One region of the Streptomyces sp. NPDC016851 genome, then DNA from elsewhere that is predicted to be linked to it. Evidence: riboswitches for the same ligand, from Rfam matches in the RefSeq annotation. Region 1 holds a riboswitch; each other region holds the start of a gene.
What was found. A riboswitch is a leader RNA that binds a small molecule or an ion and turns the genes downstream of it on or off. The one in region 1 is predicted to bind cyclic di-AMP.

Region 2: another riboswitch for cyclic di-AMP. It lies ahead of ACZ3I3_RS14080 (M23 family metallopeptidase); the one in region 1 lies ahead of ACZ3I3_RS20375 (M23 family metallopeptidase).
Region 3: another riboswitch for cyclic di-AMP. It lies ahead of ACZ3I3_RS18455 (M23 family metallopeptidase); the one in region 1 lies ahead of ACZ3I3_RS20375 (M23 family metallopeptidase).
Region 4: another riboswitch for cyclic di-AMP. It lies ahead of ACZ3I3_RS09545 (transglycosylase family protein); the one in region 1 lies ahead of ACZ3I3_RS20375 (M23 family metallopeptidase).

The regions. Positions count from the first base shown of each region.
Region 1 covers NZ_JBVHEP010000012.1:20,900-25,331, forward strand. Annotated here, with positions in the region: gene ACZ3I3_RS20365 (PrsW family intramembrane metalloprotease) at 1-741, shown strand, start outside; gene ACZ3I3_RS20370 (aldo/keto reductase) at 775-1,719, opposite strand; gene ACZ3I3_RS20375 (M23 family metallopeptidase) at 1,853-2,884, opposite strand; cyclic di-AMP (ydaO/yuaA leader) riboswitch at 2,896-3,052, opposite strand; tRNA gene ACZ3I3_RS20380 (tRNA-Met) at 3,354-3,427, opposite strand; gene ACZ3I3_RS20385 (alginate lyase family protein) at 3,482-4,432, opposite strand, start outside.
Region 2 covers NZ_JBVHEP010000007.1:220,053-224,484, forward strand. Annotated here, with positions in the region: gene ACZ3I3_RS14080 (M23 family metallopeptidase) at 34-819, opposite strand; cyclic di-AMP (ydaO/yuaA leader) riboswitch at 833-996, opposite strand; gene ACZ3I3_RS14085 (M16 family metallopeptidase) at 1,189-2,577, opposite strand; gene ACZ3I3_RS14090 (M16 family metallopeptidase) at 2,574-3,971, opposite strand; gene ACZ3I3_RS14095 (DNA gyrase/topoisomerase IV subunit A) at 4,412-4,432, shown strand, end outside.
Region 3 covers NZ_JBVHEP010000010.1:216,788-221,219, reverse strand. Annotated here, with positions in the region: gene ACZ3I3_RS18465 (SGNH/GDSL hydrolase family protein) at 1-207, opposite strand, end outside; gene ACZ3I3_RS18460 (DUF6250 domain-containing protein) at 353-1,069, opposite strand; gene ACZ3I3_RS18455 (M23 family metallopeptidase) at 1,264-2,172, opposite strand; cyclic di-AMP (ydaO/yuaA leader) riboswitch at 2,177-2,338, opposite strand; gene ACZ3I3_RS18450 (alpha-galactosidase) at 2,650-4,432, opposite strand, start outside.
Region 4 covers NZ_JBVHEP010000004.1:387,266-391,697, forward strand. Annotated here, with positions in the region: gene ACZ3I3_RS09535 (cytochrome P450 family protein) at 1-173, shown strand, start outside; gene ACZ3I3_RS09540 (transglycosylase family protein) at 302-1,261, shown strand; cyclic di-AMP (ydaO/yuaA leader) riboswitch at 1,490-1,656, shown strand; gene ACZ3I3_RS09545 (transglycosylase family protein) at 1,661-2,341, shown strand; gene eno (phosphopyruvate hydratase) at 2,620-3,900, shown strand; gene ACZ3I3_RS09555 (FtsB family cell division protein) at 4,005-4,432, shown strand, end outside.

The DNA.
Region 1 (4,432 bases):
ACCGTCCTCACCGGCATCGGCTTCGGCGTCTCCGCGCTCGCGGCGGACCGCCAGCACATCCGCCGCGTCGCCTTCCCGCTCTCCGGACTGCTGCTCGCGATGGGCATGCACGCGATGTGGAACGGCTCGTCCTCGTTCGGCGAATACGGGTTCTTCGCCGTGTACGCGGCGTTCATGGTGCCCATCTTCGGGCTGCTGACATGGCTGGTGATCTGGACCCGGCAGCGGGAGCTGAAGACCGTACGGGCGGAGCTGCCCGCCTACGCCGTGGCCGGGTGGCTGTCTCCTGTCGAGCCCTACGCCCTCGGTTCCATGCAGGCCCGGCGGATCGCCCGCCAGTACGCCCGCCGCCACGCGGGCCGGGCGGCGGCACGGGAGGTCGCGCGCTACGAGGCGTACGCGACGTCCCTGGCGTTCCTCCGGCACCGGGGCCGCCGCGGCCGCGCCGGTGCCGACTTCGTCGCACGGGAACGGGAACTGCTGGACGAGCTGTGGCGCCGCCGCGAGACGGCCCGCCCCGCGCTGGACTACGCCGCCCGCATCACGGCCCCTCCGGTACCGGTGGCGGCCCCGCCGTGGCCGGTACACGGGGCGTACGGGTACGGCCATCCTGCGACACATACGCCGACACATACACATACGCCGACACATACGCCGACGCCGTACCCCACGTACGAGATGCCGACGCCGTACCCCTCGTACGAGATCCCGTACCCCGCGTACAACCCGTACCGGTCGTAGCCGCCCCCCCCAATCGGCCCCGGTCGGAACCCCTCAGGCCGAAGCCTCCGCGAGCCGCCCGACCTCCGCCTCCGTCAGCGTCAGCTCCCCGACCCCGATCAGCGCGGGCAGCTGCTCCACCGTCCGCGCGGACGCGATCGGCGCCACCACCGTCGGCTGGGCCGCGAGCCAGGCGAGGGCGACCGTGGCGACGGGGACGTCATGGGCCGCGGCGATCTCGTCGAGGGCGTCGAGGACCCGGCGGCCACGCTCGGTCTGAAGGTGCTGGGCGGCACCGCCCGCCCGCGCGCTGTCGACGCTGGTACCGGGCCGGTACTTGCCGGTCAGGAAGCCCGACGCGAGCGCGTAGTACGGGACGGCCGCCAGGCCGGTCCGCGCGGCGAGGTCCTGGAGCTCGCCCTCGTAGGTGTCGCGGGAGACCAGGTTGTAGTGGGGCTGGAGGGCGACGTACCGGGCGAGCCCCTCGCGGTCGGAGAACTCCAGGGAGGCCCGCAGCCGCTCCGCGGAGATGTTGGAGGCGGCGATGTGCCGCACCTTCCCGGCCGTCACGAGTTCGTCGAGCGCGCCGATGATCTCCTCCACCGGCACGTCGGGCTTGTCGTAGTGGGTGTAGTACAGGTCGATGTAGTCGGTGCCGAGGCGCCGCAGCGAGGCGTCGGCGGCGGCCTTGATGTTGGCGGCGGACAGGCCCTGGAACTCGGGGTGCTGGCTGACCTTCGTGGCGACGACGACGTCCGCGCGGTTGCCGCGCGACGTCAGCCACTTGCCGAGGACGGTCTCGGACTCTCCGCCCTGGTTGCCGTCCACCCACGCCGAGTAGACGTCGGCGGAGTCGACGAAGTTGCCGCCCGCGGCGGTGTACGCGTCGAGGACGGCGAACGACTGGGCCTCGTCCGCGGTCCAGCCGAAGACGTTGCCGCCGAGGGCGAGCGGGAAGACCTCGAGGTCGGAGGAGCCGAGCTTGCGAAGAGAAGTCATGCTCCGTGTCAACGGCCGTGCGGGGGAGGCTCATTCCACAGCGGACGCAAAACTCCCGTAAACGGCCCCGCACGAACCCCCCGCACGAAACCCCCGTACGAGACCCGCACGAGACCGCAAACGCCGCCGTCGCTCAGATGCTCAGGCCCTTGCCCCGCAGCCACGCGAGCGGGTCGATGCCGTTGCTGGAGCCACCGGTGTGGACCTCGAGGTGCAGATGCGCCCCGGTGACGTTGCCGGTCGCGCCCACGCGGCCGATGACGTCGCCCGTGCTGACCTTCTGGCCGACGCTGACGCCGATGGACGACTGGTGCGCGTACCAGATCTCCGTGCCGTCATCGAGGGTCAGGACCGTCTTGTAGCCGTAGGAGCCGTTCCAGCCCGCCTCGGTGATGGTGCCGCTGTGCACCGCCTTGATCGGCGTGCCCGTGGGGGCGGCGAAGTCGAGGCCGGTGTGGTAGCCGGAGGACCAGTAGGCGCCGGCCTGACCGAAGGTCGAGGTGATGGTGTACGCGGAGGTCGGCAGCGTGTACTGCTTGGCGAGGGCGGCGAGCCGCTCGGCCTCGGCCTTCTTCCGGGCCTCCTCCTCCGCCTTCCTCTTGGCTTCGGCGGCCTTGGCCTTGGCTTCCTTCTCGGCCTTGGCGGCGGCCTCCGCGGCCGCCTTCCGGGCGGCTTCGGCGGCGTCCTGCGCGGCCTTGGTCTCGATCTGTTCCTGCTGGTGCTCGACCTGCGCCATGATCCGGGCGCGCAGTGCCTCACCGGCGCCGGAGGTGCCCTGCTCGGTGTCGGCGGACGCCGTGGTGAGGTCGCTGAGCGGAGTGGCGGAGCCTTCGGGGGTGTCGTCGTCCGAGATGAGGGAACCCACCGAGGGCAGATCCGGGACGGAGATCGACACCGGCGGCTTGCCGGTCTGGGCGCTGGCCATGCCGCCCGCGCCCACGGCGGCTATGACGCCGACGCCGAGGACGGTGGAGCTGCGCGCGAGGCCTCCGCCGCGCTGCTTGGTGACGCGATGCCGGCCACGGATGGGGCGGATGGACTCCGCGGTGGGGTTCCATTCCTGGAACGGGCCCTCGTCGGTGTGGTGACCGCCGTAGCCGAAGGTTTCGGTGTCGCGCTGGTTCGGCGCGGACGGGGCCGCGGGGGCAGGCCGGTTGGACGCCACGTGGGCGTACTCCTTTCCTTCCTTCTCGCCTACCGGGTTAGCTGACGGGTTCGGAGCAGGAAGGTCTCCTACGCGCGTATACCGGCCGTGCTTCCACGGCGGCATCCGCTCGATTCACCCCAAGTGGTGGTTCCCCGGTTCCCTTTCAGGATTCGGCGCGTGCGCACGGAGCCGCCTTCTGTGACGGCTGGGACGACCGCGCTGCGTTATCGAACGTTAATAGACGCGCGGTGGGTATTCCAGCGATTCCGCTTGATCATTAACCTTTTTCGTGCGGACCAACCTGCCACGACCAGCCCAAAACGGGCGAGTTGACCACCACGCAAGTGACTCACGGGTTTTGACGGTGTGTCAGTTGTGATGCGGAGCGGCGTGCTTCACTCACCGACAGTAATGTCGGCGGTAATGGAGAACCCAGGAAAAAAACCGAGGGCCGGAACCCTTTCGGATTCCGGCCCTCGGCCTTCAGTAGCGGGGACAGGATTTGAACCTGCGACCTCTGGGTTATGAGCCCAGCGAGCTACCGAGCTGCTCCACCCCGCGTCGTTGTGACTCCAGTGTACGCCATCCGCGGGACCGCTCGCGCACACCCGGTGCTCAGCGGTCCGGGTCGCCCGCGTGGGTGAGGGTCTCCCAGGCGGTGAACAGGCCGTCGGTGCCGGCGGGCCGGGTGCGCACGGCCAGTGCGTGCGCGGCCGGGACGGACCGGCCGAGGCGGCCCTCCAGGTGGTTGAGGGCGACCTCCAGGTGCGGCCCGAGTCTCCCCTTGATCCGGCCGCCGCACAGCCACCCGGGCACGGAATCGCCCCGCTGGTGACGGGCGTGCAGGGCGAGCGCGGCCACCAGCCGGTCCTCGGCCTCGCCGTAGAGGTCGACGCCCTGGTGCCGGGCCGTCTCGGCGATGTGGGCGGTGGCGGCGAGCGAGACACCGACGTGCCGGAAGCTGCGGCAGGTCTCCTGGGCGACACCGTCCCGGTACGTGGCCTGCCCGGACCAGTACGCCGTCGTCCGCCGCGGCGTGGCGAGGCCGGAGCCGGGCACGGTGAGCGGAGCGGGGCCGTCCTTCTCCAGGTAGAAGTAGGCGGGCACGCGTTCCCGGAAGCGCTCCAGGGCGTGGCCGAAGGCCCGGTGGTCGTCGAGGAAGACGGCGATGGCGATGACCGCGTCGGTCGCCACCAGGTCCCAGCTCCCGGTGAAGTCCGGGTCGGTGACGGCGACTTCGGGGAGATGGGCCGTGCGCAGCATGCGCTCGAAGCGCCGCACGCGCTCGGCGGGCCAGCCGGCGCCCGGGGTGTGCCGCACGATCTCCGCGGCCCTGGCCCAGACCGACCCGGTCCAGCCGGCCTGCAACGGGGCGTTCTCTCCGGCATGCCGGCGCAGCGTGGCCGACCAGGCGTCCATGATCTGCCGGGCCTTCCCGGCGTGCCGCCGCTTGCCGGTGACGGTGAAGAGGAGGGCCTGGGTGTAGGCGGCCAGGGCGTCCGCGCGCTCCTCGGCACAGCCCCGGCCCTCCAGGTCACCGGCCGGGCAGACGACGGTCCCGTACGG
Region 2 (4,432 bases), on a different contig from region 1:
AGCCGGGGCCTCGGGAAGCGGAGTGGTACGCCGTCAGATGCTCACGCCGTGCGAGCGGAGGTAGGCGACCGGGTCGATGTCCGAGCCGTACTCGGGGCTCGTACGGGCCTCGAAGTGCAGGTGCGCACCGGTGACGTTGCCGGTCGCGCCGGACAGGCCGATCTGCTGGCCGGGGGTGACCTTCTGGCCCACCGAGACGCTGATGGACGACAGGTGGCCGTACTGGGTGTACGTGCCGTCGTTCATCTTGATCACGATCTGGTTGCCGTAGGAGCCGCCCCAGCCGGCCTCGACGACCTCGCCCATGCCGACCGCGTGGACGGAGGTGCCGCTGGCGGCGTGGAAGTCGACACCGGTGTGGCTGCCGGAGGACCACAGGCCGCTGCTGGCCTGGTAGGCGGTGGAGACGTACGAGCCGGAGATCGGGGGCACGAACGTGTTGAGGCGCTTGCGCTCGGCCTCGCGGGCGGCGCGCTCCTTGGCCTCGCGGGCCTTCTCGGCGGCCTCCTTGGCCTCCTTGGCCGCCTCGGCGGCCCGCTCGCGGGCGGCCTCCTCGGCCTTCTTCTTGGCGGCGGCCTCCTCGGCGGCCTGCTTCTGGGCGGCGGCCTGGGCGTCGATCTGCTGGGCCACGGTGTCGCCCATGGTGACGACGGGGGTGAGGCCGGTCTGCTCGACGGCGGGCTCTGCGGCGAAGGCCGGGGCGGCCACGGTGCCGATGACACCGGTGGTGGCGAGGGCCGCGACGCCCGCCGCGCGGGCGGTGCCGCGCTGCATCCGGCTGGGACGACGGTGCTTCCCGGTGGCGCGGGTGAACGCCATGGAGTGCCTGGTCCTTTCCTTCCTTCTCGCCTACCGGGTTAGCTGACGGGTTCGGAGCAGGAAGGTCTCCTACGGACCCCCTCGCGGCTCGCGCGGGCGTCCGATTCACCCCAGGGACTGCGGTGGGTCCCCGGCTCCCCTGGCTCGCGCCGTACGGGGACTCGGCGATGACTGTCCGGTGCCGCGGGTGCGGCGCACTGCCTGACGAACAGCCCGGACGAACCTAAGCGGGGCCACTTTCAATTCCCAAACGGATCCCGGTTTTTGTAGCGCATCCCACAGGGCAGACAGGCAACCTCCGCACCAATTCGGGCATAAAGGAGCCCTGGTGCCTTAGAAGACAACCAGGGCCCCTGCGCGCGTGTGCTCCTACTCGGCGGCGACGACCGAGACTTCGCCGATGCCCAGGGCCTCGACCGGGCCCTTGATCTGCGCCGCGTCACCGACGAGCACGGTCACCAGCCGGTCCACCGGGAAGGCGCTGACGGCCGCCGCGGTGGCCTCCACGGTGCCGGTCGCGGCGAGCTGCCGGTACAGCGTGGCCTGGAAGTCGTCGGGCAGGTGCTGCTCGACCTGGTCGGCCAGCGTGCTCGCGACGGCCGCCGCCGTCTCGTACTTCAGCGGCGCCACGCCGACCAGGTTCTGCACGGCGACGTCCCGCTCGGCGTCGGTCAGCCCCTCGGCGGCGAGCGTGCGCAGCACCGTCCAGAGGTCCTGGAGGGCGGGGCCGGTGTTGGGCGTGTCCACGGAGCCGCTGATGGCGAGCATCGCGGCACCGGTCCCGTCCGGGGCGGACCTGAGGACCTGGCCGAACGCCCGCACCCCGTAGGTGTAGCCCTTCTCCTCGCGCAGCACGCGGTCCAGGCGGGAGGTGAGGGTGCCGCCGAGGCAGTACGTGCCGAGCACCTGCGCGGGCCACACGCGGTCGTGCCGGTCCGGGCCGATCCGGCCGATCAGCAGCTGCGTCTGTACGGCGCCGGGGCGGTCCACGATGACGACCCTGCCCGTGTCGTCGGCCGTCACCGGCGGCACCGGGCGCGGCTCGGCCGCGGAGCCGGTCCAGGCGCCCAGCGTGTCGCCGAGCAGGGCGTCGAGGTCGATGCCGGTGAGGTCGCCGACGACCACGACCGTGGCCGTGGCGGGCCTGACGTGCCTCTCGTAGAAGGCGCGTACGGCCGCGGAGTCGATCGCTACGACCGTCTCCTCGGTGCCCTGGCGGGGCCGCGACATGCGCGAGTCCGACGGGAACAGCTCCTTGGAGAGCTCCTTGGCGGCACGGCGGGCGGGGTTGGCCAGCTCGTGCGGGATCTCGTCGAGGCGGTTGCGGACCAGCCGCTCGACCTCGCTGTCCGCGAACGCGGGGGCCCTCAGGGCGTCGGCGACCAGGCCGAGCCCCTTGGCGAGCCGGGAGGCCGGCACCTCCAGGCTGAGCCGGACGCCGGGGTGGTCGGCGTGCGCGTCGAGGGTGGCGCCGGCGCGCTCCAGCTCGGCGGCGAAGTCCTCGGCGGAGTGCTTGTCGGTGCCCTCGGAGAAGGCCCGGGCCATGATCGTGGCCACGCCGTCGAGGCCGGCCGGCTCGGCGTCCAGGGGCGCGTCCAGCAGTACCTCCACGGCGACGACCTGCTGGCCGGGGCGGTGGCAGCGCAGGACCGTCAGGCCGTTGCCGAGCGTGCCGCGCTCGGGGGCCGGGAAGGCCCACGGCTTGGCGTCGCCCGCCTGCGGCTGGGGGTGGAAGTCCATCGTGGCGAGCTCGGTCACTTGGCCGCCTCCTCGTTCTCGTTCAGGGCCGCGGCTGCGGTGTCGTCGGTGGTGTCGGCGTCCTCGGCGGTCTCCGCGTCGCCCGTCTCGCCGGCGACGGGCTCGTAGACGAGCACCGCGCGGTTGTCGGGCCGCAGGCGGGCCTTGGCGACCTCCTGGACCTCCTCGGCCGTCACCTCCAGCACGCGCTGCACGGCGGTCAGGGCGAGCTGCGGGTCGCCGAACAGGACGGCGTACCGGCACAGTTCGTCGGCGCGGCCGGCGACCGTGCCCAGCCGGTCCAGCCACTCGCGCTCCAGCTGGGCCTGGGCGCGCTCCATCTCCTCGGCCGTGGGGCCCTCCTCGGCGAACCGGGCGAGCTCCTCGTCGATGGCGGACTCGATGACCGGGACCTCCACGTCACCGGACGTCTTCACGTCCAGCCACCCCAGGGAGGGCGCCCCGGCGAGCCGCAGCAGGCCGAAGCCGGCCGCCACGGCCGTACGGTCGCGCCGTACGAGGCGGTTGTACAGGCGGGAGGACTCGCCGCCGCCGAGGACCGTGAGGGCTAGGTCGGCCGCGTCGCACGCGCGCGTGCCGTCCTGCGGCAGCCGGTAGGCGGCCATCAGGGCGCGCGCCGGGACCTCCTCCTCGACGACCTCGCGCAGCTGCTCGCCGATGGTCTCCGGCAGCGCGCCGTCGCGGGGCGCGGGCTTGCCGTCGTGGCCGGGGATGGAGCCGAAGTACTTCTCGATCCAGGCCAGGGTCTGCTCCGGGTCGATGTCGCCGACCACGGAGAGCACGGCGTTGTTCGGCGCGTAGTAGGTGCGGAAGAACGCGCGTGCGTCCTCCAGGGTGGCGGCGTCCAGGTCGGCCATCGAGCCGATCGGCGTGTGGTGGTAGGGGTGGCCCGCCGGGTAGGCGAGGGCGGTCAGCTTCTCGAAGGCGGTGCCGTAGGGGACGTTGTCGTAGCGCTGCCGGCGCTCGTTCTTGACGACGTCCCGCTGGTTTTCCATCGACTCGTCGTCGAGCGCGGCCAGCAGGGAGCCCATGCGGTCGGCCTCCAGCCAGAGGGCGAGCTCCAGCTGGTGGGCGGGCATGGTCTCGAAGTAGTTGGTCCGCTCGAAGCTGGTGGTGCCGTTCAGCGAGCCGCCCGCGCCCTGGACGAGCTCGAAGTGGCCGTTGCCCTTGACCTGGGCGGAACCCTGGAACATCAGGTGCTCGAAAAGGTGAGCCAGGCCGGTACGCCCCTTGACTTCGTGGCGCGAGCCGACGTCGTACCAGAGGCACACCGCCGCGACCGGGGTCAGGTGGTCCTCGGAGAGCACCACGCGCAGGCCGTTGGCCAGGCGGTGCTCGGTCGCTGTCAGGCCCCCGGAGCCTGCCTGGGCTGTGGCCGTGTGACCCATGGGCATGTACGTCCCTTCGATCGCGGCGCGGTCGCTCGAACCGCGGTTTTCCTGGCGAGTCCTGCCACTGTATGCAAGCGTGCGGGGCCCTGGTGAAGTTCCCGGGGGGCGTACGCGGAGAGCGTGAGAGGGAAGCGGCCGGGGCGGTGCGCGGTGGTGACGGCGGGCCGGTCCCGGGGCCGGGAGAAGACCGGCGGAAGACCCTGAAGCCGCCGGTCCGGCCGGGCGGCCCGCGGCAGCCCTCCGGCAGCGTCCGGTCCCCCGCCCGGGCCGGGCGGGCGGCACCCTCGGGCCGGGTACGAACCCCCTGCCGGGGAGGCCGTAGACCGGGTACGAACCCCTGCCGGGGAGGCCGTAGACCGGGTCCTGGTCCCGGTTGTCAGTGCGGCGGTCCACAATGGTCGGCGTCAGATCTCGTTCAACGCTTCAGCAAGGAGCCGGCAGCGATGGCCCGCCGCAGCACGAAG
Region 3 (4,432 bases), on a different contig from region 1:
GACGGCCCGCGGAACCTGGTCCGCCACGATCTGGTCGAGGAGTTTCCCGCGCACGGCGAGGTTGGTGTAGTGGAAGTCGCCTTCGGGCCGGCGGTCGGCGAGCAGGACGGCGAACCGGTCGGCCCAGCCGACGAACGCCCCGTCGGGGCCGGGATCACCGACGCCCTCGGTGAAGCTGTCCCCCACCGCCACGTACGACCCGATCACTGCTGTGCTGTCACTCTTCGAATCGTCTGCCACAGCAGCACATGATTCACCTTCCAATGTGACCTACGCGACCGTAGGAAAGGGTTGACGGGCGGTGAGATAAGCCACTCCCCAAGTGTTCACCAACTCCGGAATAGGACACCTGTCAGCGATGTTGGGGGTTCAGTCGCCACACCCGGAATCCTGTGATCCGGAAGTGACTCCACACGGTCCGGAAGCCGAAGTGCCCACTCGTGTACGGCTCCGGATCGCGGTAGTCGAAGACGAGCCTCCCGTTGTTCCACCACCGCACCGTCGAACCGTCGGAGACGATCCGCACGCGGTTCGGCTCACCCGGCACCAGCAGCGGCTCGGTGTAGTCGTAGACCAGGGGCCGGACACCGGGCTGCCCGACGTACCGCCGCAGCCGGGTCGTGGTGTTGTAGTTGGCACCGTAACCGGCGTAGTACGTCGTCAGGTGGTCGTACTCCTCCAGCGCCCCACCGCGCGGCGTCGCGAAGAGGTCGCCCGGGGAGCGGACGTCGGTCGCGTTCCAGAAGTTGTTGAGGTCCGAGACTCGGTCGTTGGCCCCACCCTCGGAGACCGGCGTGGCGGTGTACTCGAGGACGTACGGCCCTTCGAGCCGCTGCCTGAACCATACGGTCGCCCCGCTCGGCACGTCGATCTCCAGAACGCCACGGGACGCGGTGACGGTGCCACCGTTCTGGAGTTCGGTAGCCCACTGGGCGAGACCGTGACAGAAGTCGTCCCGGGCGATGAGGCGGCGGTGCCGGGGCGCGGCGTGGGCGGTGCCCGTCGGGACGAGGGCCGCCGCGGCGGCTCCGGCGGCCAGGGTTGCGAACGCTCTGCGAGTGGTCGGCACGGGACAGGTCTCCTTGGGGATCCGCCTGGAAGGCTCCAGAAAGCGCTTGCGCTCCGGACGGGATCACTGTGTCCCAACTGCCGCCCGCTGTCGATCCCTTGGGACGGTCGGAAGGTGCGCGCACACCGAAGGCCGGACCCGGGGATCGGGGTCCGGCCTTCGGTCGCGTGTCAGGCAGGTGGTGACGCGGTCGGTCAGCCGACGGAGACGCCGTGCGAGCGCAGGAAGGCGACCGGGTCCACGTCCGAGCCGTAGTCCGGCGTGGTGCGGATCTCGAAGTGCAGGTGCGGTCCGGTCACGTTGCCGGTGGCGCCGGACAGGCCGATCTGCTGCCCGGCGCTCACGGTCTGGCCGGCCGAGACGGAGAGCGAGGACAGGTGGGCGTACTGCGCGTAGCTGCCGTCGTTCAGCCTGATGACGACCTGGTTGCCGTACGCGCCGCCCCACCCGGCGGAGACGACCGTGCCCGCGCCGACGGCCTTGAGCGAGGTGCCCGTCGGGACGACGAAGTCGACACCCGTGTGGTAGCCGCTGGACCACATGCTGCCGGACATCCGGTACGGGGTGCCGACGGTGGCACCGTCCACCGGGGCGCTGTAGCCGCTGGAGGTCGCGGCGGCGGGCTTGGCGGCGGCCGGCTTCGAGGGCGACTCGGCGGCGGACGACTTCGAGGCCGAGGACTTCGAGGGCTTGGAGGCCGAGGCCTTCGACGGGGCCGGGGACTCGCTCGCCGCCGCCTTCTTGCCGACCGCCAGCTTCAGCCCCGGGTGGATCAGCGACGGGTCGTCACCGATGGCGTCACGGTTGTCCGAGTAGAGCTTCTTCCAGCCGCCGTCGACGTTCTGCTCGTCGGCGATCTTCGCGAGGTAGTCACCGGCCCGCACGGTGTACGAGCGGGCGCCCGTGGCCTTTTCGGTGGCCTTCTTCTCGGCGGCCGGCGCGGACTGGACGGCCTTTTCCGGAGCCGACTGCGGGGTGGCGGCGTGGGCGCCGGTGGCCCCCATGAGCGGAAGGGCGAGAGCGGCCCCACCGGTTCCGGCGACGGCGATGGAGCGGGTGAAACGCTGGGACTTCGGGCGGCGATGCTTACCCTTCGCGGGCATGGCGAATTCCTCTCCGTCGCCTGCGAGGTGAGCTGTCGGGTTCGGACTGGAGATGCCCGGCCGCGCCGAGGCGCGGCTTAACCCCAAGCCGTTCCGGGAACCGGAACAGGCGTCTTACCTGTGGGTCCCCCGCTCCTGCCGTACGTCGGGTCAGTGTGTGCGGGCTCCGGGCGGCGGCAGGATTAGGCGTCCGTCCGGATTGGTGGGGAACGTAAGCGACCAGGACGCAAAGGGACAAGCTCGCGGTTGCCTGTGACGGCCTTTTTCTTGACGCGCCGACATTTTTTCCGTCACGGAGCGTGGATTACCGATCTCCAGCCTCCCGCAATCTCCCTGAATAACGCCGGAATTACGTGCACATGGCAACAACACATCGTCACGAATATGACGATGCTCACGCACCCCGGCCTCATCTCCTTTACAGCCGGGGCACGTTATACCTAAACAGTCGAAGCGCTCCCTATTCGGACAGAAGGGCTACTTGCGCTTAAGCCGGACCACGGTGGCGTCCAGATCGCCGCGCAGACCGACCCGCAGCCCGTGATGGAGCAGCACGGCTCCCCGGTGAACTTCGCCCGTTTCGCGGCATTCGTACGACGCCGCCGGGTCGAGACCCCGCAACCGGAGCGCCGGAACGGGCTCGCCGTAGCGCTGCGCCTGGAGCCAGGCGAGGACGACGGTCTCCTCGCCGAGGACGTACTGAACGGCGCTCAGGCCGCCCTCCGGCGGGCGCAGCCGGTACAGGTCGCCGCGCTGCACCACGGGCCGGATCTCCTTGTAGAGCTCCACCCAGTCCCGCGCCTCGGCGAGCTCCTCCTCCGTCCACCGGGTGAGGTCACCGCCGACCCCGAGCACCCCGGCCATGGCGCTGACGAACCGGAACCTCAGGGAGCTGGCCCGCTGGTTGAGCATGGCGTTCGGGCTGTCGGTGACCCAGGCGGCCATGACCCGGGCCGGGTGGATCTGGCTGAAGCCGTGCTGGATGGCGAGCCGGTCGAGCGGGTCGGTGTTGTCCGAGGTCCACACCTGGTCCGTACGGCCGAGCACACCGAGGTCGATCCGGCCGCCGCCGCCCGAGCAGGACTCGAAGGCCACCCCGGGGTGGGCGGCCCGCAGCCGGTCCAGCAGGGCGTACAGGGCGTGCACGTGGTCGACCCAGAGCCGCTGCGGGTAGGAGTCGTCCGGCCACCCGGCGTCGGTGAAGCAGCGGTTGAAGTCCCACTTGACGTAGTCGATCGGCGCGCTGGAGAGGAGCCCGTCGAGCTGCTCCCAGAGGTACTCCTGGACGTCCTCGCGGGCGAGGTTCAGTACGAGCTGATTGCGGAACTCCGTCCGCTTTCGTCCCGGTTGGTACTGCACCCAGTCCGGGTGCGCGCGGTACAGCTCGCTGTCCGGGTTGACCATCTCCGGCTCGACCCAGATGCCGAACTGCATGCCGAGGCCGTGCACGTGCTCGGCGAGCGGCTTCAGGCCGCCCGGGAAGCGGTCGGGGTTGGGGGCCCAGTCGCCGAGTCCGGCACGGTCACTGGTGCGCGTCCCGAACCACCCGTCGTCGACCACGAACAGCTCGACACCCATGGCGGCGGCCCGCTCGGCGAGCGCCCGCTGCTGCTCCTCGGAGATGTCGAACTCGGTGGCCTCCCACGAGTTGAACAGCACCGGCCGGTCCTGGTCCGCGTCCGGGATCACGTACGTCCGCTGATAGGCGTGCCAGGCGCGGCTGGCCCCGCCGTGCCCGCCGTCGCTCCAGAGCCCGGCGAAGACGGGAGTCGTGTACGACTCCCCCGTGCCCAGCATCAGCAGGCCCGATTCGTCGTAGCCGGCCCCGCCGGTGATCTGCACGCGTGCGTCCGGGAGCTGGGCCACGGCGATCCGCCATGACCCGGACCAGCCCAGGGCGCATGCGTAGACCTCGCCGTGCTCCTCGGTCGCGTCGGTGTCGAGCGCGACCCACGGCAGGTGCTGGTGACCGGTGTGGCCGCGGCGGCTGCCGATGACCCTCTCGCCGTGGGTGAGGTCGGAGCGCTCCAGCCGGGACTCGGCACCCCAGCGGCCGTGCAGCTGGGACAGCCGCCAGGAGTCGCGGTCGGGCAGGGTCCAGGTGGCGGAGTCGGCGCGCAGCACCTCGACGGCGGGTCCGCGGTTGTCGAGGGTCACCCGGCGTTCGACGACGTCCGTCGCGGAGCGCATCCGGTAGTGCAGCGTGATGGCCAGGTCGCCGTCGCGGAAGCGCAGCCGCAGCTCCCCGTCCTCGGTGTCA
Region 4 (4,432 bases), on a different contig from region 1:
CCCGTCTGGAGGGCCAGACCGCGCTCGCCACGCTTCTCACCCGCCTCCCGGACCTGCGGCTGGCGGCGGATCCGGCCGAGCTGAGATGGCGCGGCGGCCTCATCATGCGCGGGCTGCGCACGCTGCCGGTGGAGTTCTCACCGGCTAAACATGACACGCCGTCAGACCTGTGATCTTCACGTGATCTGCGCGGCATGAACTTGTGACAAGTGATCGTCTGCCGATACGTTCACCCATCATCAGCGCGGCCCGGGGGACCCTGCGCCGCGCCGGTCACTGCTGTCTCGCGAAAGGTCTCCGTATGCTCTCCGGGAACGGTCGGCACCGTCGCCCCCGCCAGGCTCCGGCTCTCCTCGTCGCGGCCGGGGTCACCGGCTCCGCCATCGCGATCCCGCTCCTCGGAGCCTCCGGTGCCAGCGCGGCCGACGGCACGACCTGGGACCGGGTCGCGGACTGCGAGACCGGCGGCGCCTGGAGCCAGAACAGCGGCAACGGATACTTCGGCGGCCTCCAGTTGTCCCAGGAGGACTGGGAGAACCACGGCGGCCTCGACTACGCCCCGAGTGCCGACCTGGCCAGCCGCTCCCAGCAGATAGCCGTGGCCGAGAGAATCCTCGCCGACCAGGGGGTCGGCGCCTGGCGCACCTGCGGTCTGCTCTCCGGCCTCGAACAGGACAAGGGCTCGGACACGTCCGACTCGTCCGCTCCGACGGACTCACCCGGACTGCTCGACTCCTCCGAGTCGGACGAAACCACCAACTCCGACAAGTCGCCTGATTCTGCCGATCCCTCGACGGAGCAGTCACAGGAGCAGTCGCAGGAGCAGTCCCCGGACCAGTCGCAGGACCAGTCACGGGATCAGTCGCAGGACCAGGAGCCCGGCAGCTCCCCGTCGCCCACTCCGGAGCGTGACGAGCCCGCCAAGTCGCCACAGGACGACCGCTCTTCAGCCCCGTCCGACACCACTTCCGGCCGCCACCGCGGCCCCAGCGCCGACGAGGACGCCAAGGCCGAGGACGGCCGTTCCTCCGGCTCCGCCGGACGGCACGCCTCGCGCGACGGCGAGGCCGCCCGGGAGGCGACGGACGGCTCCTACACCGTCCGCCCCGGCGACAGCCTCTGGTCCATCGCGAACTCTCTTGATGTCAGCGGCGGATGGCGCGCGCTCTACGTCGGGAACGAGACGGCCGTCGGCACCGACCCGAACCTCATCCGCCCCGGTCAGAAGCTCACGGTAGGGGTCGAAGCGGACGAGCGGTAGCCGGTGGGGCAGTACGGAAACGGGGGTGGAAGTCACCCCGAAACCGTGCGAGTTCACGTCACCGTTCGCGGCTAATGTCCCTTATCGGTGCGGTGAGAGATAGATCTCAGAAGCCCTGATCGTCTTTGAAATTCCGCGGATCGCATGTCTACGGTCATGACCGCTCGTCACCACGAGCCCCGGCTGCCGCAACGCCGAATCCTGCCAGCGGCCGCACGGGAACAGTCGTCGCGTCAAGCGCCGTAGGCAGGAGCGGGGGACCCAAGGTAAGTGCCCTACCGGCCGGTTGTGCCGGAAGGGCTTGGGGTGAAGCCGCGTCCCGGGAGGGACGCGGCCGGGCAACTCAACCGGCCCGAACCCGACAGCTCACCTCGTAGGCGTCGGTGAGGGGATCTCTCCATGCTGTTTTCCGGCAAGGGCACGCACCGCCGTCCGTCCAAGGCCTCTCGGGTCATCGCCATCGCCGGTGTCACCGGTGCCGCCGTCGCCGCCCCGCTGATGGCGGCCGGCAACGCCTCCGCCGCCACCGCCTCCGAGTGGGACGCCGTCGCCCAGTGCGAGTCCGGCGGCAACTGGTCCATCAACACCGGCAACGGCTACTACGGCGGTCTGCAGTTCTCCGCCTCCACCTGGTCCGGCTACGGCGGCACGAAGTACGCCTCCACCGCCGACCAGGCCACCAAGTCCCAGCAGATCGAGATCGCCGAGAAGGTCCTCGCGAGCCAGGGCAAGGGTGCCTGGCCGGTCTGCGGCAAGGGCCTGTCGAGCGCCGGCTACAGCGGCGGCTCCGAGCAGAGCAGCGGCTCCACCGAGACCCGCCAGACCGAGCAGCAGCCGGCCTCCCGCTCCGACGAGCGCCCGGCCCAGACCCAGAAGACCCAGAAGACCGTCACCACCCCGACCGGCAAGAAGGTCAAGAAGGGCGACGGCGAGTACAAGGTCGTCAAGGGCGACACCCTCAGCTCCATCGCGACCGAGGAGAAGGTCGAGGGCGGCTGGGAGAAGCTGTTCGAGCTGAACAAGGACATCATCACGGACGCCAACCTGATCTACCCGGGCCAGCAGCTGCACCTGAAGTAAGCAGCGGCCCACCCCCGTCCCCACGGGCTCCCCGCCCCGGTGCGTCATCCCCCGTGCGCACCGGGGCGGGGTTTTTTCTGCCGGTCTTTTCTGCCGGTCTTTGCGAACCGGCTTTGTTCCGTTCGGAAACAATTTACTCTCGGTTCTGTCCATGGGGTGGGCGACCCGGTGGCCGATCGCCCGGAGCCGGTTAGGCTCATGTCGCGAGCCACCGCGGCCCGCGCCTCGCCGGGTCCCCGCGGCCCGCGTACCCGCGTCACATGAAGAAGGAGATGCTCGTGCCGTCCATCGACGTCGTCGTAGCCCGGGAAATCCTGGACTCCCGAGGCAACCCCACGGTCGAGGTCGAGGTCGGCCTCGACGACGGCAGCACCGGTCGTGCCGCCGTCCCGTCCGGCGCCTCCACGGGCGCCTTCGAGGCCATCGAGCTGCGCGACGGCGACTCGAACCGCTACCTCGGCAAGGGTGTGGAGAAGGCCGTCCTCGCGGTCATCGAGCAGATCGGCCCGGAGCTCGTCGGCTACGACGCCACCGAGCAGCGCCTGATCGACCAGGCCATGTTCGACCTGGACGCCACCGACAACAAGGGCTCCCTCGGCGCCAACGCCATCCTCGGCGTCTCCCTCGCCGTCGCCCACGCCGCCTCCGAGGCCAGCGACCTTCCGCTGTTCCGCTACCTGGGCGGCCCGAACGCGCACCTGCTGCCGGTGCCGATGATGAACATCCTGAACGGCGGCTCGCACGCCGACTCCAACGTGGACATCCAGGAGTTCATGATCGCCCCGATCGGCGCGGAGTCCTTCTCCGAGGCGCTGCGCTGGGGCGCCGAGGTCTACCACACGCTGAAGAAGGTCCTGAAGAGCAAGGGCCTGGCCACCGGCCTCGGCGACGAGGGCGGCTTCGCCCCGAACCTCGGCTCCAACCGCGAGGCCCTCGACCTCATCCTCGAGGCGATCAACGAGGCCGGCTACACCCCCGGCGAGCAGATCGCCCTGGCGCTCGACGTCGCCGCGTCCGAGTTCTACAAGGACGGCGTCTACACCTTCGAGGGCAAGGAGCGCTCGGCGGCCGAGATGACCGAGTACTACGCGGAGCTCGTCGACGCGTACCCGCTCGTCTCCATCGAGGACCCGCTGTTCGAGGACGACTGGGAGGGCTGGAAGACCATCACCGCCAAGCTCGGTGACAAGGTCCAGCTCGTCGGCGACGACCTGTTCGTCACCAACCCCGAGCGCCTGGCCCGCGGCATCGAGGAGGGCGCGGCCAACGCGCTCCTGGTCAAGGTCAACCAGATCGGCTCGCTGACCGAGACCCTGGACGCCGTCGAGCTGGCCCAGCGCAACGGCTTCAAGTGCATGATGTCCCACCGCTCCGGCGAGACCGAGGACGTCACCATCGCCGACCTGGCCGTCGCCACCAACTGCGGCCAGATCAAGACCGGCGCCCCGGCCCGCTCCGAGCGCGTCGCCAAGTACAACCAGCTGCTGCGCATCGAGGAGATCCTCGACGACGCGGCGGTGTACGCCGGCCGCAGCGCGTTCCCGCGCTTCAAGGGCTGACCCCGGCCACAAGACGCAGCGTCGTACGTACGTCCCCGTACTCGGTCCCGTACCGTGTCCGGGGACGTACGCGCGTATGACGGTGGAGCGGGAGGCGGACAGACATGGCCGTGAAGGACCGGGACCGGTTCTCCACCGCGACCAGGATCCGGCTGCTCGGCGAGCAGACCGCGGCCCGGGTCTACCGCTCCCAGACCAAGCGCCAGGCCCGCCGCTCACGGCTGACCGGCCGGGCCGCGCTGCTCGCCCTGGTGATGTGCTCGCTGATCGTGGCCCTGGCCTACCCGATGCGGGAGTACGTCTCGCAGCGCGCCGAGATCGACGACCTGCAGCGCGAACAGCAGCAGGCCCGGCAGCGCGTCGAACGGCTGCGCGACCAGAAGGCGCGCTGGCAGGACGACGCGTACGCGGAGCAGCAGATCCGGAAGCGGTTGCACTACGTCATGCCGGGGGAGACGGGATTCATCGTCGTCGACCCGCACGCGGCGAGGCAGTCGCACGCCGACCTCGGGGCGGCCGACCGCCCCTGGTA